Regions from separate parts of the Cereibacter azotoformans genome, predicted to be linked through region 1. Evidence: riboswitches for the same ligand, from Rfam matches in the RefSeq annotation. Region 1 holds a riboswitch; the other holds the start of a gene.
What was found. Region 1 has a riboswitch for cobalamin ahead of LV780_RS21020 (ABC transporter substrate-binding protein). Riboswitches for the same ligand answer to the same signal wherever they lie in the genome.
Positions count from the first base shown of each region.

Region 2: it holds a riboswitch for cobalamin, as region 1 does, so the genes downstream of both, LV780_RS06220 (TonB-dependent receptor plug domain-containing protein) here and LV780_RS21020 (ABC transporter substrate-binding protein) in region 1, are expected to answer to the same signal.

Region 1 covers NZ_CP090024.1:35,824-39,233, reverse strand. The annotation lists gene LV780_RS21025 (IS110 family RNA-guided transposase) at 1-1,015, shown strand, start outside; cobalamin riboswitch at 1,503-1,700, shown strand; gene LV780_RS21020 (ABC transporter substrate-binding protein) at 1,872-2,879, shown strand; gene LV780_RS21015 (FecCD family ABC transporter permease) at 2,876-3,410, shown strand, end outside.
Region 2 covers NZ_CP090021.1:1,237,293-1,240,702, reverse strand. The annotation lists gene LV780_RS06220 (TonB-dependent receptor plug domain-containing protein) at 1-1,790, opposite strand, end outside; cobalamin riboswitch at 1,919-2,116, opposite strand; gene LV780_RS06215 (ABC transporter ATP-binding protein) at 2,382-3,410, shown strand, end outside.

The sequences.
Region 1 (3,410 bases):
GTTGGACGTGTCCCAGGAAGAGACAGCGATCTGCGTGGTGGGGCAGGACGGGGTGCTCGTAGCCGAGACGAAGGTTCCGACCTGCCCGGATGCGATCACCGGCTGGCTGGCCGAACGCGCCAGCGGTCTCGAGCGGGTCGGCATGGAGACCGGGCCTCTGGCGGTCTGGCTCTGGAACGCCCTTACGGAAAGGCAGGTCCCGATCATCTGCATTGATGCGCGCCACGCCAATGGCGTGCTGAAGATGATGCCGAATAAGACCGACCGGCATGATGCCCGCGGGCTCGCGCAGATCGTCCGCACCGGGTGGTTCGAGGCCGCGCAGATCAAGAGCCACGATGCCTATGTCAACCGGGCGATGCTGACCGCGCGGGAGGCGCTGGTTGGCATGCGCGTCAGGCTGGAGAACGAGATCCGGGGGCTGCTGAAGACCTTCGGCATCATGTTCGGCAAGCGGGTCGGCGGGTTCAAGCGCCGCGCCGAGGAGATCATCCGGGACGAGCTGACCGTTGTCCCGGACCTCGTGCCGATCTTCGAGGCGCTCATGCAGGCCAGGCGGGACATCCTCGCCCGCATCGCCGCGCTCGATAGTCGGATCAGGGCGGTTGCCAGGCGTCATGCGACGGTCCGCCTGCTGATGACTGCGCCCGGCGTGGGACCGATCACGGCAATGGCGGTTGTCGCGGCCTTCGATGATGCCTCCCGCTTCCGCCGATCCTCCAGCGCGGGCGCTTATCTTGGGCTGACGCCCAGGCGCTACGAGTCCGGAGAGATCAGCCGGAACGGGCGGGTGTCCAAACGGGGAGATGCCTTCACGAGGAAGTGCCTGTTTGAAGCCGCGAACGCAATCTTCTGCCGGAACCTGGGTGGCCCACGCCTGCGGGATTGGGCCAAGGCGATTGCCGAGAGGACCGGGCCGCGCAAGGCAAAGGTGGCGCTGGCCCGGAAGCTGGCGGTGACGCTGCACGCCATGTGGCGCACCAACACGCCCTTCCGGGAGGCCGCGGTGGCATAAGGAAAACGAACGGAACGACGCTGACAGCCAGCGTAACGGAATGCGTCCAGCCGGGACGCGCGGCGAGGGTGAGATCGCTCCCGGGTATGCGGTACCGACCGCGCACACCACTTCGATCCACCCGACCCTGAACGCCAACATGTGGCTCCCGCGCGGTGACCACGGAGAGAACCTCAGAGCCCGGCACCCAGGATCAACGGCAGAGAGATCAGCGCTTGACCAAGGCGATTAGAGAACGAAGTGGGACACTGCCATCGCGGTGTGACCTGACCGGATCCGTGGCCTCTCCCGCGGCGTTCTGTCAATCGACTCGAAGGGCCGGCACCCCACCCTGCGGTGCGAGCCTCGGTGAGCAGGCCCCGGTGGCGGGATGAGGCCGATATCTTGGACCAAGGCCGGACCTGCCATTCGGGTCGGCATGTCGGGCCGACCGCCGGGATCGCGCCCGGGCGCGCGGACAAAGGCCATTGCCATGCGCACACCCGGCCGCTACACCTCGCGCGTCGGTTTCCGAAGGGAATGAAAAGGGAATCCGCCGCCGGTCCGCCGGCGAACCGGAACTGCCCCCGCAACTGTAGGCGGCGAGCAAGCAGCGAACCGGCCACTGTGACCCCCGGGGTCATGGGAAGGCCGCTGCAAGCCACGACCCGCCAGTCAGGAGACCTGCCGACACGTGAAGCAACGCGGCCCGGGCGGGGTGTCCGGGGAGGTGTCGAATGAACCATGTCCAACGGTGCCCGGTGGCGCCGTCGTCAGCCAGACCGCCCGATCCCCGCGCCCTGCGCCGGGGCGGCGTCAGCCATCGGACCGACCTTCCCGTCCCGTCTCCGGTCGCCTCATCCTCCGGAGACCTCCCATGCCTGCCAGGTTCCTGCCCGCCGCCGCCCTTGGTGCGGCGCTAGCCCTGCCCGCCGCCGCCGAGACCACCTATCCGCTGTCGCTGACGAACTGCGGGGTCGATCTGACCTTCGACAAGGCACCCGAAAGCGCCGTGACGGTGGGACAGGCCGCCACCGAGATCCTCTATTCGCTTGGATTGGGCGACAAGGTGCTGGGCACCTCGGTCTGGTTCACCAAGGTCCTGCCCGAGTTCGAGGAACTGAACTCCAAGGTCGAGCGGCTCGCCGACAACGATCCCAGCTTCGAGAGCGTGGTGAACCGAAAGCCGGACCTCGTCGCCGTGCAATACGAATGGCACGTCGGCCCGCAGGGGATCGTCGCCACCCGCGAGCAGTTCGCCGACGTGGGCATCCCGACCTACATCCTGCCTGCAGACTGCTGGAAGAAGGACAACACGACCGGCTCGGACGGCACCCGGCAGGCGCTGTTCGAGATGAAGTCGGTCTACGCCGGCGTCACCGAACTCGGCCGGATCTTCAATGTGCCTGACAAGGGCGAGGAACTGGTCGCGACCCTCAAGTCGCGCGAGGCCGCCGCCATCGAAAAGGCCCGCGCGCTGAACCTGACGGGCGCTTCCGCGCTGTTCTGGTTCTCCTCCGCCGAGATGGACGTCGATCCTTATGTTGCGGGACGCAAGGGCCCGCCCGGCTACATGATGGAGAAGCTGGGGCTGCGGAACGTCGTCGAGAGCGACGAGGAATGGCCGACCGTGTCGTGGGAGACCATCGCACGCGCCAACCCCTCGGTGATCGTGGTTGCCCGCATGGAACGGCGCCGCTTTCCCGCCGACGACGTCGAGAAGAAGCTCGAATTCCTGAAGACCGATCCGGTGGCCAGCCAGATGGACGCGGTGAAGAACAACCGCATCGTCATCCTCGACGCCCATTCGATGGATCCCTCGATCCGCAACGTGACGGCGCTCGAGACTCTGGCCGAGGCGCTGCCGGCCTTCGGGCTGAAATGACGGCCGCGGCGGTTTTCGGGGCGTTGCCACGATCCCTCGCGCTCCGGGGCGCCGCGGGAACCGCCGTGCTGCTGGCGGCGATCCTGACGGGCGTCGTCGTCGGAGAGACGCCGCTGCCGCTCCGGACGGTGGCGGCGGTGCTGGCCAATCACCTCTGGGGCGCAGGCTACCCCGTGGATCCGATCGACGCCGGCATCATCTGGGCCTACCGCCTGCCCCGGACGCTGGTCGCTGCCGCCTGCGGCGCGGGGCTCGCGCTTTCCGGCGTGGTGCTTCAGGCGCTGGTCCGCAATGCGCTGGCCGATCCCTACCTGCTCGGCGTCTCGGCGGGCGCCGGGACGGGGGCGGTGGCGGTGACGATCATGGGCCTCGGCGGCGGACTCCTCGGCATCTCGGCGGGGGCCTTCGGCGGCGCGGGGCTCGCGTTCCTGCTGGTGGCGGCGCTGGCGCGTGCCGCGGGGGGCGGTTCGGCGCAACTGGTGCTGGCCGGCATCGCGGGATCGCAGCTCTTCAACGCGCTGACCTCGTTCT
Region 2 (3,410 bases), on a different replicon from region 1:
TCGAGGCGCAGCGTCACGCTTGTGTCGAGCGCCAGGTCCCAAGCGAGTGCCGCATTGACCACAGTGAAGCTGTCACCGTCGCCTGTCGGACGACCAGATATATGCGTCAGCCCCAGTTGCCCGCTCACGTCCTCGACGAGTGCCGCCTGAAGCGTGAGCGAAGCATCATGGTAGGGCACGCGGCTCCGGCGGTTGCCCGAGGGATCACGGGCATCCGTATAGGTGTAGGATCCGGCAAGGCTGAGCCTCTCGGTTAGAGGAACTGATGCCTCCAGCTCGACCCCGCGATTTCGAGACAGGCCTTCCCGGTTCTCGTAGCGGTTGGTGAAGCCGTCGGGCAATTCCGAGTCGCAGGTCAGCGAGGTGAATTTGCCACAATAGGTGATCGCATTGTCGATCTCGAGCTGGAAGAACGTCAATCCGACGGACGCCCCTGAAGCGAGATCCAGATCCGCACCCAACTCGTAGCTCAGGCTCCGTTCCGGATCGAGATCGGACGCAGGTGCAATGCCCCATTCCGCGGCGCCCGCACGCTGGTAGAAGGACGGCGCGAGAAAACCACGTGCCACGGCACCTCTCAGGGCCAACGTCTCGGTGGGGCGCCACACGCCCGACAGGCGACCGCTGGCAAAGTTGCCAAACTCGCTGTTGTGATCGCCACGCACTGCCAGCGACAGATCGAGATCCGAGGTAGCGGCCCACTGAGCTTGGCCGTAGAGGCCTGTGGTACGCGCATCCATCCCGTCGACCATGCCGGCAGTCCTGCCGGTCTCCCGCATGCTGTCCACGCCGTAGACAAACTGCAGCCGCGTGCCAACATCGGTTACGCCCTTGTAACCAAATGTGGTGCGGGTTGAATGGTAGAAGTCGGCGCCCGGCGCGCCTTCGAACAGGTCGCGGTCCAGCTCGTAGCGACTGACCTCGAACGTATGGACGCTCGCGCCATGCGCCCATTCAGCATAAAGGCGCGCGCCGGCTTCGTGCCGCTTCTGCACTGCATCTTCCTGCCACCATCCATCATAGTCCGCGGTGGTTCGTTGGCCGAAGGCATCAAGGCCGACAACCATCTCATCGGTCAGGTCATAGCGCAGCCCGAACCCAAGCCGGTTTGCCTCGATCCCGTCAGAATCGAGCGACGGGTCTCGGGGCAACGTGTCGACAGCCGAGAACCCGTCACTCTTGACATGGCCGAGAGAGAGGCGCGCCTCCAACCTGTCAGAGAGATAGCCAAGGTCATAAGCGAGCCGTCGCGTATTGTAGCTCCCACCCTCAACCTGGATCCTTTGGCTGAAGCCCTCGCTCACGGGGCGCAGGCTCTGAACACTGACGATGCCCGCAACCGCAGATCCACCATAAAGGGCTGATTGCGTTCCACGCAGCACCTCGACGCGCCCCACCCCGACACCGGTCAGGCTGCCGAAGTCGAAGGAGGGCGCGATGTTGGTCGGATCGTCCACCCGTATGCCATCGACGAACACCGCAACGTAGCGCGGCGCGGCCCCTCGGATGCGAACCTCGGTCGCAGACCCTGCCGGCCCACTGGCCGTCGTGCTGACGCCGGGAAGGCGCGAAAGTTGATCGGCCAGAAGAAGGTCACCGCCGGCATCGAGATCCTCCGAGGTCAGCACAGCAACCGCGGACCCTACGCGGTTGGCGCTGGTCTCGGTGCGGTTGGCGGTGACGATGATACGGTCAAGCGGGATCACCGTCTCGTCCTCGGCCGGCTCGGCCACCGTCTGGATCGGTATCGCCGCAACCAGCGCGATCATTGAAATGCCGGTCTTCCTCATTTTGTCTTCATTCCTTCCCGGCAGCACGCTGCCTCTGTCGCAATGTCGTGGGAAGGAGGCCCCTCCGCCGACGGTGAAAGCGTCACCTGAAGCGGCTGGACCGCCTCCCGCACGCGCCCCGCGCGCAGGAAAGGGTGATCGCTCCGGCAGGTCTCCTGACTCGCGGGTCTTCGCTCGGACCGGCCTTCCCGGGGAACCCCAGTGGCGTGATCGGTCGTCGCTCGCCGCCTACAGTTGCGGGGGCAGCCGCGGATTTGGAGGGGCACCCCTCACCGCGTTCCCTTTTCATCCGGCATGACGCCGGAACCGAAGCCGTTTCTCAATAGGACAAGTGTCGCCGCTGTCAAGCGCGCCATGTGCAGCGGCCGCAGGCCAATCCTCGCCGCTCCGTATCGACGCGGGCACCTCCGGCTGCGGTCCGGTGCGCCCCGAAGGCCACGGGAGCGTCGCTCACACGCTGCGCAGAAAGCGTGCGCGCGGCGGCCCGGCCGAGGCAGCTTCCTGCCCCTTTGGTCGATTTCCGAGCACGACGGTTGCTTTCGCGCCGAGCCGCCGCCTAACCTCGCAGGAAGACCTGCACGGAGGCCCTCCTTGACCGCACCCACAGCCGTCGAAGCGCGCAATGTCGTCAAGGCCTTCGGGCAGGGAGAGGTGGCCGTTCGCGCATTGGACGATGTGTCGGTCGGGATCCGCAGGGGCGAGTTCTTCACCCTGCTCGGGCCCTCGGGCTGCGGCAAGACCACGCTTCTGCGCCTGATCGCGGGCTTCGAGGCGCCCACCTCGGGCACGATCCTGCTCGACGGGCGCGACATCACGGCCGATCCGCCGAACCGCCGCCCGATCAACACCGTCTTCCAGAGCTACGCGCTCTTTCCGCACCTGACGGTGGCCGAGAACGTGGGCTTCGGGCTCAGGATGCAGGGCAAGCCGCGGGCCGAGATCGGGAATGTCACCGCGCGGATGCTGGCGCTTGTGCGCCTCGAGGCGCTGGCGGGGCGGAGGGTGGCGCAACTGTCGGGCGGGCAGCAGCAGCGCGTGGCGCTGGCGCGCGCGCTGGCGCCGCAGCCGCGGGTTCTGTTGCTGGACGAGCCGCTCTCGGCGCTCGATCTCAAGCTGCGCAAGGAGATGCAGATCGAGCTGAAGCGGCTCCAGCACGAGACGGGCATCACCTTCGTCTTCGTGACCCACGATCAGGAGGAGGCGCTGACCATGTCGGACCGGATCGGGGTGATGAGTGCGGGCCGGATCCTCCAGATCGGCCCCCCGCGCGAGATCTACACGCGGCCCGCCAACCGCTTCGTGGCCAGCTTCATCGGCGAGACGAACTTCCTGCCCGCGCGTCACGCGGGAGGGCGCGTCACGCTCGAGGCGGGGGGCGAACTCGCGGTCGAGGGCGGGCCCGAAGGGCAGGTGACGGTCGCGGTGCGCCCCGAACAGGTGCGTCTCGTGCCGCCGGACGAGCCGGGCGCCCTGCGCGCCACGATCCGCAATCTGGTCTATTTCGGCACCGACACCCATTGCCACCTTGCGCTGGCCGACGGAACCGAGGTGGTGGCGCGGCTGCAGAGCAGCGCCTCGGACGATCCGGGGCTTGAGCCCGGCCAGCCCGCGGGCCTGCGC